One region of the Enterobacter sp. JS8-1 genome, then DNA from elsewhere that is predicted to be linked to it. Evidence: predicted binding sites of a transcription regulator. Region 1 holds the regulator's gene; the other holds the start of a gene.

Region 1 (8,183 bases):
AACATCGTGGGCTGGGAAAACGTCCCCGCGTGGCCACACCCTACCCTCTTTATTCGCGGCGGAAACTCGCCTTACGTTACCGATGCCTACCGCGACACGCTGCTGGCCCAATTCCCGCAGGCTCGCGCCCATGTGATCGCCGGTGCCGGGCACTGGGTTCACGCCGAAAAACCGGACGCCGTGCTGCGCGCCATTCGTCGCTATCTCTCTGATACTGCAAATTGATTAAAAAGAGAGCGACTGGAAGGTTGTGGGCTTCCAGTCGTTGGCGTGCCGTTTTCGGTGATGTATGATGGCGCGCTTATCGCCCGGGCATTAGCAGGGCGGCGTATTTCCCCCGAAGTCTCAGAATCATGGCCAAAGAACAAACGGACCGTACGACACTAGATCTGTTCGCGAATGAGCGTCGACCGGGACGACCGAAAACGAATCCGCTCTCGCGCGATGAACAGCTGCGTATCAATAAACGCAACCAGCTTAAACGCGATAAAAATCGTGGGCTTAAGCGTGTCGAACTGAAGCTGAACGCCGATGCTGTCGATGCACTAAATGAGCTGGCCGAGGCGCGTAACATCAGCCGCAGCGAACTGATTGAAGAGATGTTAATCACCCAACTTGAGACATTGCGCAGCAAGGCATAAGTCTGAAAATCCCCTTTATGACCCTTTTCATGTAGCACAGAGTGCAGTCCTGCGCGATAGCTGTTTCCGCAGGGTTGCCTGTTCTGCTATTATTGCCCTTATCCGTGGACAAATTGCGCCACCATACCATTAAGTTTCAAGAGGTTATTTTACTCATGGCAATCATCGGCATTTTCTTTGGCAGTGATACCGGCAATACCGAAAATATCGCAAAAAACATTCAAAAACAGCTCGGTAAAGACGTTGCCGATGTGCACGACATCGCCAAGAGCAGCAAAGAAGATCTCGAAGGCTATGACATCCTGCTGCTGGGTATCCCGACCTGGTACTACGGCGAAGCGCAGTGTGACTGGGACGATTTCTTCCCAACCCTGGAAGAAGTTGACTTCAACGGTAAGCTGGTCGCGCTGTTCGGTTGTGGCGACCAGGAAGACTACGCAGAATACTTCTGTGACGCACTGGGCACCATCCGCGACATCATTGAACCGCGCGGTGCTGCTATTGTGGGCCACTGGCCAACGGCGGGTTACCACTTTGAAGCCTCTAAAGGCCTGGCAGACGACGACCACTTTGTCGGCCTGGCCATTGACGAAGACCGTCAGCCGGAACTGACCGCTGAACGCGTTGAGAAATGGGTTAAGCAGGTTCGCGAAGAACTGAACCTCGACGACATTCTTAACGCCTGATTTCCCGGTGGCGCAACTCCGGTTGCGCCCGCTTACCAGGTAAAACCGATTAAATTAATTGCTACAAACTTTTAACTTTTTCGTTCAGACCTGTACAATATCCCCCTGGTAAAAAGTGGATGCCATCGAACAAGTTTGTTGGTGATACCACGTTTTTATAAGCATACTTTGCTTGAGACTTGCAGTTTTCATTTAGCCATGGCAGTTCTATAATGAGACGCATTATCCCAAGTGCATTTTCTGTCACTTCTTCATTAGAAGTGAATCGTTTAGCAACAGGACAGATTCCGCATGACTGACAACAATACCGCATTAAAGAAGGCTGGCCTGAAAGTAACGCTTCCTCGGTTAAAAATCCTTGAAGTGCTTCAGGGGCCAGACAATCACCATGTCAGTGCGGAAGACCTCTACAAACGTCTTATCGACATGGGTGAAGAGATTGGGCTGGCAACCGTGTATCGTGTGCTGAACCAGTTCGATGACGCGGGCATTGTTACCCGTCATAACTTCGAAGGCGGCAAATCCGTTTTCGAGCTGACCCAGCAGCACCATCACGATCACCTGATCTGCCTCGATTGTGGCAAGGTTATTGAATTCAGCGATGATTCCATCGAATCACGCCAGCGTGAAATCGCCGCACGTCACGGTATTCGCCTGACCAACCACAGCCTGTACCTGTATGGTCACTGTGCTGAAGGCGATTGCCGTGAAGACGACCACGCGCACGACGCAAAATAATATCGTGTTTATACTCTGAGCCAGCCGTAAGGTTGGCTTTTTTTTTGCCTGTTTTTGGGCAAAAAAAAGCCCGGTGACGCAGCGCCACCGGGCATAAAGCAACTTATTTATTGTTACTGCGAATATCGCTCCAGATCTTATCGCAACGCTTCGCCACTTCCTGATCGTTACCGGTTTTACGCGCCTGAATGCAGGCCTGGTAATCCATCACGCGGACGTTTTCCTGCGTCGCAAACTGCTCATGCGCTTTCTCTTTCTTCAGCACGTTCAGCACGCTCTGACAGGCTTCGATTTTCTCGGGCGACCCTTCCGCCGTATTGATACAGGCGCTATAGGCCTCCTTCAGGCGGGAATCTTCTTTTGGTGCCTCAGTCTGAGCACACGCCACCAGCCCTGATACCAGCAACGCGACGATTACGATTTTTTTCATCATGTGCAGTCTCCATACCGGCGGGACATTGCCCGCCGGTGTGTTCATCAGAAGATAGTGAATGGCGCAATGACCATGAATTTCACGTCACGTTCATCCTGGAAGATGTTGCCGTAACCGCCCGCGTAACTCGGGATATCGGAGTGGTTGTCATACTGCGTGAAGTGCAGTTTGAACATCGTGCCTTTTGCACGGCCATCCTGCAGGGTGTAGATTGCATCCAGGCTGTAAGAAGACTCTTTCAGACGATAGTTTGGATCGTAGTACGCGTCCGGTGTCGCCATATCCGCAGGTTTTGCGCCCCAGGCGTAAGCGTAAGATGCACCCACCGCCCAGCCAGGCAGGTTCCAGTTTTTCAGGTCATACATTGCGCCGAAGAACACCGCTTTTTCGCCGTCGGCGTTGAAGTCAGAGCGGTTATCCCACCAGATATCGAGACGACCGTTAGAGGACGCGTAGGTTGGCGTCATACGCTGCAGGAAATAGCCCTGCTGCCCTTCTGCCTTCACCCATGTTCCTTCCAGACGTAAATCGACCTGGCCCACTTTGTAGCCGAAGGTCAGTGCCTGCAGCCATGCAGTGCCGTCATAGATATCGTTAACGGTGCCATTGCTGGCTTTATCGCGCGTGCCGTAAAACTGGTAGCTGGTGCTCAGCGGGCTGCCCACGACATCAAATTTGTAGCTGGCTTTAGCAAAATACTGATCGATATAACCTTCCGCCTGACCAAATGCAGCTTCCAGGACCAGGTCGTTTTTGAAGTCGTATTTTGCGCCCAGCGAGTGGAGGTAATCGACTTTGGTTTTCTTATCGTTCTGGTAGAACTTGTCCATCTCAATGTGCCACGGTGCTTTGTACTCGTTGGTCCACATATAGGAGAAGCTCAGCGCGCCCGCATCGCCGTAGTCAAAGTTAGCCCCGGCTTCCGCACCCTGGTAGGTACCCGGCATAAAGCTCCAGTGCGGCGCTAACAGCGTTTGACCGGTTGGCTGAATATAGCCCCCACGTGCCCACACCGGGCCGTATTTGAATTTCGCTGCTGCCTTGTACAGGCTGACACCGCTTTTATCGCCAGACCAGTCTTCTTTATACGCTTTGTTACTGGAGGAGAAGGCGATTTCGTTCGGGTGTGCGCTGTCGCCGTTTTCAGCCATTTCAATGGCGGTGAAGGCAGCAATATCCAGACCGAACATATCCGCGGCATAGCCTGACTGGAAGTCCAGGTTGGCGTTCCAGGTGGAGTGCGAAAGGTTGGTTTTGTATTTGTCTTCAGTGACGTCTTTACGGTCACGCTCACGCTGCCAGTAATAAATACCGCCCGTGAGGGTAGAATCATCGATGAAACCTTCTGCCTTAGCTTCTGGGGTGATCGCCAGGCTCGACATTGCTGTCACACCGACGATAGCCAGCGCCAGCGCACTACGTTTGCCACTGAACGTACGCATAGATTATTCCTCTTTGACGAATTAAAACGCCTTAACGGCGAAAATATAAAAGACCAAAAGGTCAGGGGTAGTTAGAAATACCCTCGAATTAACTACCGCCTTTAGGTTATTTTTCGCGACGCGAATTATCAATGCTTTTCCGTGGGCAAAAGTCAGGATTATGACGAAGTGCACATAATTCGTAGTGCTTTGTAACATTTAGAGGAGAGCGAGGATTGGCGGGGAAATATCAGAAATTTCAGCGGGTAGCGCAGGTATTTGCTGTTTATTTTTCATCCTTTTTGTATTTCGTAAAAATACAAACTTTTTTTTAGAAAAATAAGTAGCACCTCATTGACCTGATATTTTAGCGGCTTATCTTTAAGCCCTGGCTTAATACCATGATCATTAAATAAAAAAAACGCCGCAATAAGCGGCGTTTGTTTCTCCTTGACCAGAGCAGCAATATTATTCGCCGATCTTAGCCCAGGTGTCACGCAGGCCGACGGTACGGTTAAATACCGGTTTTTCTGCGGTGCTGTAACGGCTGTCCAGGCAGAAGTAACCTTCACGCTCGAACTGGAACGCTTTACCCGCTTCAGCCGCTTTCAGGGACGGCTCAGCGTAACCCTGCCTGATAACGAGTGATTCAGGATTAATGGTCGCCAGGAAATCGTCAGCCGCGCCTGGGTTAGGCACGCTGAACAGACGGTCATACAGACGGATCTCAACCGGCAGCGCATGGGAAGCGCTCACCCAGTGAATAACGCCCTTCACCTTACGGCCATCAGCAGGGTCTTTACTCAGCGTTTCTGCATCGTAAGAACAGAAAATGGTGGTGATGTTACCTTCTGCATCTTTCTCAACGCGCTCAGCTTTAATCACGTATGCATTACGCAGACGGACTTCTTTGCCCAGCACCAGACGCTTGTACTGCTTGTTCGCTTCTTCGCGGAAGTCAGCACGATCGATCCAGATCTCGCCGCTGAACGGCACGTCGCGGGTACCCATCTCCGGCTTGCTCGGATGGTTAGGCATAGACACCAGCTCGCTCTCGCCCTGCGGGTAGTTTTCGATAACCAGTTTAACCGGGTCGATCACCGCCATCGCGCGCGGGGCGTTTTCGTTCAGGTCTTCACGGATGCAGGACTCCAGAGAAGCGATTTCAATGGTGTTGTCCTGTTTGGTGACGCCGATACGTTTGCAGAACTCGCGGATAGACGCGGAGGTGTAGCCACGACGACGCAGACCGGAGATGGTCGGCATACGCGGGTCATCCCAGCCTTCAACGTGCTTGTCAGTGACCAGCAGGTTCAGCTTACGCTTGGACATCACGGTGTATTCCAGGTTCAGACGAGAGAACTCGTACTGACGTGGATGCACAGGAATGGTGATGTTATCCAGCACCCAGTCGTACAGACGGCGGTTGTCCTGGAACTCCAGCGTACACAGAGAGTGCGTAATGCCTTCCAGCGCATCGCTGATGCAGTGGGTGAAGTCGTACATCGGGTAGATGCACCACTTGTTACCGGTCTGGTGGTGTTCCGCAAACTTAATGCGGTACAACACCGGATCGCGCATCACGATGAACGGAGAGGCCATGTCGATTTTGGCACGCAGACACGCTTTGCCTTCTTCGAAGCCACCGGCACGCATTTTTTCAAACAGCGCCAGGTTCTCTTCTACGCTGCGATCGCGGTATGGGCTGTTTTTGCCCGGTGCGGTCAGCGAGCCGCGGTATTCACGGATTTCGTCAGCAGAGAGTTCGTCGACATACGCCAGACCTTTGTTGATAAGCTCTACAGCGTAGGCGTACAGCTGATCGAAATAGTCAGAGGAGTAGCAAATATCGCCAGACCAGCTGAAGCCCAGCCATTGCACGTCGTTCTTGATGGACTCAACGTATTCGATGTCTTCTTTTACTGGGTTGGTGTCATCGAAACGCAGGTTGCACTGGCCCTGATAGTCTTGCGCAATACCAAAGTTCAGGCAGATAGATTTTGCATGCCCAATATGCAGGTAGCCGTTCGGCTCCGGCGGGAAGCGGGTATGAATTGTGGTGTGCTTACCACTGGCCAGATCTTCATCGATGATCTGACGAATAAAGTTACTCGGGCGGGCTTCTGCCTCACTCATCGTGGATTCCTCAAAGCGTAAACAACGTATAACGGCATATGATCTTATAAGCCGGACGTAGTGACAACCCTTAGTTACGGAAAATACGTATCAGATGAAAATAATGGGGGCGTTTGCTGCAAAAAAAAGCGGCGGAGGATATCCCCCGCCGCTTAAGGCATGACTCTACTCAGGAGCGATTACTTGCCTTTAATCTCATACAGTGGCGTTTGGCCCGCAACCACCTGACCTTTCGCCTGGATAACCAGACCGCTGAAGTCGTCGATGTTGCTGCACACGACCGGGCTGATCATCGAGCGCGCGTTAGCGTTCAGGAAGTCCAGATCCATTTCAAGAATCGGCTGGCCTGCCACGACTTCTGCCCCCTCTTCCACCAGGCGAGTAAAGCCCTGGCCGTTCAGCGCAACGGTATCGATACCCATGTGGACAACGATCTCCGCGCCTTTTTCCGTTTCGAGGCAGAACGCGTGGTTAGTGTTGAAGATTTTCACGATGGTACCGGCAGCAGGAGACACAACGGTTTTGTCCGTTGGCTTCACGGCCACGCCGTCACCGACCGCTTTGCTGGCGAACGCTTCGTCAGGTACCTGCTCAATGGCAACCACGTCACCCGTAACCGGGGACACCAGCGCGGCGATGGTCACCGCATTTGGCACAGCCTGTGGTTTAGCAGCAGCGGGGGCAGCAGGCGCTGCAGTGGCTTCAGCTGCGGCTACCGGACCCGTCGTTTTCATCGCGTTAGCAATTTTCTCTGCCACGAAGCCGACGATAATCTGCACGCTGGTTTTGTTCAGGCGGATAACGCCGGACGCACCCAGACGTTTTGCCAGCGCTTCGTTCACCAGAGAAGAGTCTTTAACGTTCAGACGCAGACGAGTGATACAGGCATCAATACCGGTCAGGTTGTCAGAACCGCCGACAGCGGCAATGTACTGACGCGCCAGACCAGAAACATCCTGCTCCTGACCGCCGCTCACGTTCACATCCTGACCATCCGCTTCGCTACCGGCAACAGCCAGCTCGCGACCCGGGGTCATCAGGTTGAATTTGGTGATGGTGAAGCGGAATACCACATAGTAGATAACGAAGAACACCAGACCCTGAGGGATCAGCATCCACCAGTGGGTCGCCAGCGGGTTACGGGACGACAGCACCATATCCACCAGACCGGCGCTGAAGCCGAAACCGGCAATCCACTGCATGCTTGCAGCGATGAACACGGAGATACCGGTCAGCACGGCGTGGATCACATACAGAACCGGCGCAACGAACATGAAGGAGAATTCCAGCGGCTCGGTGATACCAGTGAAGAAGGCCGCGAACGCACCTGCCATCATGATACCCAACACTTTCGCTTTGTTCTCGGGACGCGCGCAGTGGTAGATAGCCAGCGCTGCACCCGGCAGGCCGAACATCATGATTGGGAAGAAGCCTGCCTGGTAACGACCGGTGATACCCACAACCGCTTTACCTGCTTCGATGGACTGTGCGCCACCCAGGAAGTTAGGAATATCGTTAATACCGGCAACGTCGAACCAGAATACGGAGTTCAGCGCGTGGTGCAGACCAACAGGGATCAACAGACGGTTGAAGAACGCGTACACGCCCGCACCGACGGAACCCAGCTTCTGGATGTGTTCACCGAAGTTCACCAGACCGTCGAAGATCACCGGCCAGATGTACATCAGGATGAACGCAACGAAGATCATCACGAAGGAGGTGAGGATTGGCACCAGACGACGGCCGCTGAAGAACGACAGCGCTTTCGGCAGCTCAACGCTGCTGAAGCGGTTGTACAGTTCCGCAGAGATAATACCGACGAGGATACCCACGAACTGGTTGCTGATCTTACCGAACGCGGCAGGAACCTGGTCCGCCGGGATCTTCTGGATCATGGAAACCGCAGCCGGAGAACAGAGCGTGGTCAGCACCAGGAAGCCCACGAAACCGGTCAATGCCGCAGCACCGTCTTTATCTTTGGACATACCGTAAGCCACACCAATGGCGAACAGCACGGACATGTTGTCGATGATGGCAGAACCAGACTTAATGAAGAACGCCGCTAGCGCGTTGTCTCCACCCCAGCCAACCGGGTCAATCCAGTAACCGACACCCATTAATATCGCTG
Region 2 (8,183 bases), 2.1 Mb from region 1:
GGATATTTCTGGCGCATTTTCAGATTTTTGCAGGGGTATATCTGAAGCAAGATTAAAGAAATCCCCTGTCGCGCCGATCATCATCCGTGTGTATTATTTCCTGTAGCGTTTACAACAACTAACCTTAACTCAAATACTTAAGCGCCAAAGCGAAAGGCATCATGAGCACACCGATCAAACGGCTAGAAATCATAAAAAATGCCATCGAACTGGAAGATGACGACATCATCCAGAGCCAGCTGACGCGGCTGAAAAATGAAGCGTTTGACGAGGAGCTACAGGCAATCGTCATGGCGCTTGAGAATAAGAACTACACCGCAGCTATCAGGGCCATCACCGCGTGGCTGCAGGGCCAGCGCGCCGTGACCCCGTGGCGTGACCCGCAGGTGGCCGCCAGCAAGCTGGAGCTGAAGGCGCTGGAAGAGCGTCTGCGCGACCTGATTGACCGCCGCAACGCCCGCGTGCAGCAGCTTGATGAGTTCAACGATCTCTATTTCTCCCGTCTCGGGCCGCTGATGCAGCAGATCCTCGCCCTGCGTAAAACGCTGGCGGAGTTAAACCTGCGCCGTCAGCAGGCGGAGGCGCGTCGTCGCGAAGAAGATTATCGCCGCTGTCAGCGCTATATGGCGCAGGCGGTAGAGGTGCTGGCAACGCTCACCCAGCGCTGGCGCGATCTCCCGGCCGATTCCGTACAGGCTGCCGAGGCGCGTAAACAGCTGCAGCAGCAAAGCAACCTGATTGCCAATCTTCTGGCCGAAGCGCTGGAACTGGAGAGCGGCTTAACGCGTGAAGAAGAGCCCGCGCGCCAGGCGCGCGATGAGGCTAACGAAGAGTACGAGAAGTATCGCGAGCAGCATCACGATGCCGAAGTACGTCTGCGCAAAGGGAAAGATCTCTCGGAAGAGGATCGGAACGAGCTGAAACGCCTGTGGCGTCAGGCGAGCAAGCTGTGCCACCCGGATCTGGTGGCAGACGATCTGAAAGAAGAAGCTAACACCATGATGGTGCAGCTTAACCAGGCCAAACAGCGCGGGGATGTGAAAGCGATCCGTTCACTGGTGGCACGCCTGCAGCAGGGCTTTGAGCCAATGATGGCGAGCGACAGGCTGAACGATCTGGAGCGTATCCGCAAAAAAATGGCGCAGGTGCGCGAGCAAATCGACACCTTAGTGAACGAGCTGGCGGAGCTGGAGAAAGAAGAATCCTGGCTGCTGGTGTCGTCGCTGAACAATATGGAAGCCTACTTTGCCCAGCAGGAGAAGGCGCTGCATGAGGTCCGCGCCTCGCTCGAACATCAGGTGAGCGAAGCGCAGCTGGAGTCCGCAGCCTGACTATTTAGCGTGCCAGTATGCGCTGGCACGCACCAGCTGTTGGTCAATCGCGTCGGTTTCAAACTGGCGGCTCAGGTTTTTCACCACCTTCCCTTCCCCGGTCAGCCAGATAAAGTAATCCTCTTCGGGCACGGCCAGCGTCGCCAGATGATCGGCCACCGCCTGCGGGTTGTGGCCCACAATCCAGGTGAGGTTGAATTCACTCAGGTGCGCCAGATAGTCCTTATAAGATCCGTCACCCACGGTCACGACCGCATGAACGTCCGGGCGTACCGGCAGTTTTGCGATGCCTTCTAAACGGCGGCGCAGCGCGGGCATCCCGGATTCATCGCACACGTACAGCTGCCAGGCGTAATCTTCCGGCACCACCAGCGATCCGCGCGGCCCACCGATAGTGAGTTTGTCGCCAGGTTTGGCCGCTACCGCCCAGCTGCAGGCAACGCCGCCATTATGAACGAAGAAATCCAGCACCAGCTCATTTTTCTCCTCATCGAACAGGGGCGTATAGTCACGCGCCTGCGGGCGCACGCCGTCGCCCCACTCGATGCCTTCATCGGTGACAACGGGCGGAACAAAGGTCGCGCCCGGCGCAGGGAAAAAGACCTTGGTGTGGTCGTCGAAACCGCGGGAGCTAAAGCCTTCCAGCGCCTCACCGCCGAGGACAACGCGCTGGAAGCCAGCGCTGACGCGCTCGACGCGGAGCACGTTCAGCTCGCGAAAGCGCAGGTCATTGCGGACACGTTGAGGGTAACGGGTTGATGTCATTTTTATGCCCTTCTCAGGTGAATACGATATATCGAAATTGATTTTTTAATGATAATGATTGCTATTAACCAAGAATGCAAGATCTTTTAGATTGCATCTGAATATATCTAAGATATAGTTTAGATATATCAAATTAAGAGAGTCACTATGCGACACGAACATGAAGGCGGTGGACGCCGACCGCGCTTTTTCGGCCACGGCGATCTACGGCTGGTGATCCTGGATATTCTGACCCGCAATGCCAGTCACGGTTATGAGCTGATCAAAGAGATCGAGAACCTGACGCAGGGGAACTACACGCCGAGCCCGGGCGTGATCTACCCAACCCTGGATTATCTGCAGGATCAGACGTTTATCACCATTACGGAAGAAGAGAGCGGTCGTAAGAAAATTGCGATAACCGCTGAAGGACAAAACTGGCTGGATGAAAACCGGGAACAGCTGGAACAGATCCAGGTGCGCATCAAAGCGCGCAGCGTCGGCTTCCAGCTGCGCAAAAACCCGCAGATGAAGCGGGCGCTGGAAAACTTCAAAGCGGTGCTGGACCTGAAGGTGAATCAGGGAGAGCTCAGCGACGCGCAGCTCAAGCAGATCGTCGGCGTGATCGACCGCGCGGCGCTGGAGATCTCCCAGCTGGATTAAGCGAGCGCGCGCTCGCTGACGCGGAACACTTTTACCAACTCTTTCAGGTGCATCGCCTGATCGTTCAGCGATGCCGCCGCCGCAACGGACTCCTCCACCAGCGCCGAGTTCTGCTGGGTGGTGGCGTCAATCAGGCCAATCGCACTGTTGATCTGCGAGATGCCTTCCGTCTGCTCATGGCTGGCCTGACGGATCTCACGCAGGATCACGTCCATCTCCTCCACGTTGCCGACCATCCCGTTGATCAGCCCGCTGGCTTTTTCCACCAGGTTCATCCCGTCCTGAGTCTGGCTGGTGGAGCTTTCAATCAGCTGGCGGATTTCACTCGCCGAAGAGGCGCTCTTCTGTGCCAGCTGGCGCACTTCGCCCGCGACCACCGCAAAGCCACGGCCGTGCTCTCCCGCACGTGCCGCCTCGACTGCTGCGTTCAGCGCCAGAATATTGGTCTGGAAGGCAATGGCGTCGATCAGGTCGATAATGTCGGACATCCGGTTGGATGTTTCGTTAATCAGGCGCATTTTGCTGGTCACCTGTTTCATCATCTCACCGTTGTTTTTCACCACCGTGGCGGCATCGGCAGAGAGGGTGGTCGCTTCCCCGGTGTGCGACGCGGTGTTTTTCACCGTCGCGGTGATCTGCTCCATCGAGGCTGCCGTCTGCTCGACGGAACTGGCCTGCTCTTCGGTGCGCGCGGCCAGATCCTGGTTGCCTGCGACAATCTGCGCGGCGGCGCTGGAGATGTTTTCCGAGCCGGTTTGCACCTGCTGCACAATCTCCAGCAGACGGGTTTTCATCTCCATCAGCGCATGCAACAACAGGCCGGTTTCGTCTTTACCGTGAGACGTAATGCTGTCGGTCAGATCGCCATCGGCAATGGCTTCTGCAAAGCTCACCGCCTCGCCCAGCGGACGGGTAATGGAGCGTACGATAAACCAGCCGATCAGGCTGCCCGCCGCCACGCTGAAGAGCGTGATCAGGAGCAGCAGCATGCGGTTGGTTCGGAAATCACCGTCCACCTGCGCGCCCGCGCTCTGCATCTCGTTGTTTTGGATGGCGATCAGCGCCTGCACCTTCGCTTTGTAAGCCTGCTGCACGGTGAGGGTGTTGGTCATCATCTCCTGGATAGCGCCCGCACGGTTGTTGTTCTGTACCGCCTGTAAAATGCGGTAGCGCGAGTCCAGATACTGCTGGCGCACGCTGCGGATATCCGCCAGCACCTGCTGAGACTTCTGATCCTGCAACGCGTTGTTCAGCTCGCCCAGGATCACCGTAATGTGCTCGCTGATCTCTTTCAGACGCTGCTGAGATTGCCCCGTGTAGGTGCCCTGCTCGTCCAGCAGCATAAGCTGCTGCGTGCTTATAAATTCCTGGAAGTTGTCGATTAGCTGGTTGGCTTTTACCGTGGTTGGATAATCGTGGGTAATGATAGTCTGCATCCCGTTGTTCGCCCGATTCAGGCTCAGCAATGAGACACTCGCACTGACGATCATCAGAACAATAAAGAACCCAAACGCCAGAAATAATTTCGTGCCGATCTTTACGTCATGTAAGAACATATTTACTCCATCGATGTGATTATTTCTCAGACGATCACCGTTATCGGTAACGAACGCGCTAACTTTATGACTTTGATCGTTTTTTTATTTCATAACCATCACAATGGATAGGTACAGTCTATTAATTTTGGCGCATCGATCGTTGCGTAACCACCAGAGAGGGCATTTCTGAAATAGCATCGGGGAAAACTGACTTAGGCAGGCATAAATAACTGAGCGGATTTTTTTAGTTATTTAATATCACATTAACAATAAACATTAAAAATAATCACATTAAAACGCCGTTTAGACCTGGTGGCATAAACGGCTTTTCTGGAACATTACTGGCTCAATGGAGCACGGTCACGGCATCTTTGAGACGCCCCGCACGGTGCTTCACCATGGCGGAGATCTGCGCGCTCTCCTCTACCAGGTCCGCATTTTTCTGGGTAATACTGTCCAGTTCGGCAACGGCCCGGGTTAACTCGGACAGCCCGGTAGCCTGTTCAGACGTGGCGTGGCTAATCTGGGCAATAAGCTGCGTGACGTTTTTCACCTGCTCAACAATGTCATCCATTGTGCGGCCTGCCGCGTGAACCTGATCGGAGCCGGACTGTACCTTACTGGCGCTGGCGTCAATCAGCTTACGGATATCGTTAGCCGCACTGGCGCTGCGGCTGGCGAGGTGACGAACCTCACCGGCCACGACCGCAAAGCCTTTGCCCTGTTCGCCTGCGCGTGCCGCTTCCACTGCCGCGTTCAGCGCCAGAATATTGGTCTGGAAAGCGATGTCATTGATAAGCGAAGTGATCGAGCCAATCCGCTGGGTGCTGTCAGCAATATCATCCATGGTTTTCACCACCGTCTGCATCGCATTTCCGCCTTTGGTCGCCGCGTTGCTGGCCGCCACGGAGAGCTTATCGACTTCGGCAGCGGTTTCTGAGTTGCTTTGTACCGAGGCGGCCATTTGATTCATCGTCGCCACGGTCTGCTGCACATTGGTGACGGTCTGACGCGTGCGGTCGTTGAGATCGTCATTCCCCTGCGCCAGCTTATCGCTGCCATCGCGCACGCTCACCACCTGGCTTGAAACATCATTGATTAACCAGCGACACATCAGCCCCAGCTGTCCGATCGCGCGCAGCGTCAGCCCCAGCTCGTCGCTGCGGTTCAGGTGCTGCACGCTGTTACGCTCACCGGTCGCGACCTTCAGCGCCTGACGCGTGACATTTTCCATCGGTCGGACAATCTGCTGCTCGAACAGCATCGTCCCGACGACCATCACGACGGCAGCAGCCACCAGCGATGGCCACCCCGCAGAGGTTAACGCCAGCGTGGCAGCCATCACCGTAAACAGCGCCGCCATGACGCTACGAACCCGCCAGCGCAGCGGCATAGCCGGTAACTTCCCGAGCCAGCCTTTGCGCACCACCAGCCCTTTATGGATACGTTTTTTACAACGGCCTTCATTGAGCGCCTTATATAAAGGCTCCACGGTCGCAATCTCTTCAGCCGTCGCTTTTGTGCGAATCGACATATAGCCGGTCATTTTTCCGTGGCGCACCATCGGCACGGCGTTCGCTCGCACCCAGTAGTGGTCGCCGTTTTTACGGCGGTTTTTGACAATCCCGCTCCACGGTTCCCCCTGTTGCAGCGTGTACCACATGTCGGCGAAGGCCGCTTTCGGCATGTCGGGGTGACGCACCATATTGTGAGGCTGTCCCATCAGTTCCTGGAGCGTATAGCCACTTACCTGCACAAAGGTGTCGTTGGCATGGGTCATGTAGCTCTGGAGATCGGTGGTAGACATAAGAGTGGTGTCACTATCCAGAGGGAATTCATTCTGGGTGACAAAGGATGGAGAGGACATGGCGGGCATTCCTTGCAGGTTATTCGAGTGTTAATTTTGTGGTTTATTGTTTTTTCGGCGGTTACAAATTTATCTTTAGTTGTTAAATCCGATCGAGATCGCAAATTTCGGGTAAACCGCACTTTCTGTACGCTTTTCTAATCGATTGATTTAAAATACTTTCGTAGAGAAATTACCTGTAAAGCATGATCTATTAACGCCCACTTAAGTGGCATCTTTCGCACCACTCCGGTGCAATTGACCCCATCCATCGCGCTCTCCCCTCCGGCCTTCATCCCATCAGGCTGGTATCGGCATGATTAAATATTGCGCAACATTATTTTAACCTGGTATTTATCCCGATTTTCGTTAAGTCCGCTGAAGTGGCGTAATCCCTGCAATACTTAACGCAGTATCATGTGATACGCGATCCCCGGGAGCACATTTTGAACAGGTTACCTTCCAGCGCCTCGGCTCTTGCCTGTACCGCGCACGCACTGAATCTCATTGAGAAGCGAACGCTCGATCATGAGGAGATGAAACAACTTAACCGAGAGGTCATCGATTACTTTAAAGAGCATGTGAATCCTGGTTTTCTTGAGTATCGCAAATCTGTTACCGCCGGCGGGGATTACGGAGCCGTAGAGTGGCAAGCGGGAAGTCTGAACACGCTTGTCGACACCCAGGGACAGGAATTTATCGATTGCCTGGGGGGTTTTGGTATTTTCAACGTGGGGCACCGTAATCCAGTTGTGGTTTCCGCCGTACAGAATCAACTTGCGAAACAACCTCTCCATAGCCAGGAACTTCTCGACCCGCTTCGCGCCATGCTCGCGAAAACGCTGGCGGCCTTAACGCCCGGCAAACTGAAGTACAGCTTCTTTAGCAACAGCGGCACGGAATCGGTCGAAGCGGCGATTAAACTCGCCAAAGCGTACCAGTCACCGCGCGGGAAATTTACCTTTATCGCCACCAGCGGCGCGTTCCACGGGAAATCCCTGGGCGCACTGTCGGCGACCGCCAAATCCACCTTCCGCAAACCGTTTATGCCGCTGCTGCCGGGCTTCCGCCACGTGCCGTTCGGTGACATTAACGCCATGCGCACCGTGCTGAGTGAATGCCGTAAAACCGGCGACGATGTGGCAGCGGTGCTCCTGGAGCCTATCCAGGGTGAAGGCGGCGTGATCTTGCCTCCGCAAGGCTATCTGCCCGCCGTGCGACAGCTGTGCGATGAGTTTGGCGCGCTGCTGATCCTCGACGAAGTGCAAACCGGCATGGGGCGCACTGGCAAGATGTTTGCCTGCGAGCATGAAAACGTTCAGCCGGACATCCTGTGCCTGGCGAAGGCGCTCGGCGGCGGCGTGATGCCAATAGGCGCGACGGTTGCGACGGAAGAGGTGTTCTCGGTGCTGTTCGACAACCCGTTCCTGCATACCACCACCTTTGGCGGCAACCCGCTGGCCTGTGCGGCGGCGCTGGCGACCATCAACGTGCTGCTGGAGCAAAACCTGCCCGCGCAGGCGGAGCAGAAAGGCGACATGCTGCTGGACGGCTTCCGCCAGTTGGGCCGGGAATATCCGGACCTTGTGCAGGAGGCGCGCGGTAAAGGGATGCTTATGGCAATCGAGTTTGTCGACAACGAAATCGGCTACAGCTTCGCGAGCGAGATGTTCCGCCAGCGGGTGCTGGTGGCCGGGACGCTCAACAACTCGAAAACCATCCGCATTGAGCCACCGCTGACGCTGACGATTGAGCAGTGTGAGCAGGTGCTGAAAGCGGCGCGCAAAGCGCTGGCAGCGCTCAGGGTCAGTGTGGAAGAGGCGTAATCAACGCCGGGTGGCGCTACGCTTACCCGGCCGACAAAATACTGCATATGTAGGCCCGGTAAGCGTAGCGCCACCGGGCTGCTTTTTAACGGTGAAACTCCGCCACCGTCATAGTGAAGCGCAGTACGCTCTCCCCTTCGTTCGCATAACCGTGCGCCGCTTCGGTTTTCGCCACCGCCGACGCGCCAGCGTTCAGCTGCGTAACCGTCTCGTCCACCGTCAGCGTCAACACGCC

Evidence for each region. The regulator Fur, encoded in region 1, represses iron uptake genes when iron is present. The targets are predictions, from matches to a motif close to ATAATAATGAGAACNACTATCAA.
Region 2: ACOQH0_RS19810 (siderophore-interacting protein) is a predicted target of Fur. The motif match lies at 2,145-2,167, and genes of this name have one in related genera.

The regions. Positions count from the first base shown of each region.
Region 1 is NZ_CP185805.1:1,381,990-1,390,172, reverse strand. It holds gene ybfF (esterase) at 1-225, shown strand, start outside; gene ybfE (LexA regulated protein) at 354-641, shown strand; gene fldA (flavodoxin FldA) at 797-1,327, shown strand; gene fur (ferric iron uptake transcriptional regulator) at 1,619-2,065, shown strand; gene chiQ (ChiQ/YbfN family lipoprotein) at 2,169-2,495, opposite strand; gene chiP (chitoporin ChiP) at 2,543-3,940, opposite strand; gene glnS (glutamine--tRNA ligase) at 4,388-6,055, opposite strand; gene nagE (N-acetylglucosamine-specific PTS transporter subunit IIBC) at 6,235-8,183, opposite strand, start outside.
Region 2 is NZ_CP185805.1:4,159,653-4,167,835, forward strand. It holds gene ACOQH0_RS19805 (DNA repair protein) at 162-1,331, shown strand; gene ACOQH0_RS19810 (siderophore-interacting protein) at 1,332-2,096, opposite strand; gene ACOQH0_RS19815 (PadR family transcriptional regulator) at 2,244-2,738, shown strand; gene ACOQH0_RS19820 (methyl-accepting chemotaxis protein) at 2,735-4,294, opposite strand; gene ACOQH0_RS19825 (methyl-accepting chemotaxis protein) at 4,623-6,143, opposite strand; gene ygjG (putrescine aminotransferase) at 6,569-7,948, shown strand; gene ACOQH0_RS19835 (helix-turn-helix domain-containing protein) at 8,034-8,183, opposite strand, start outside.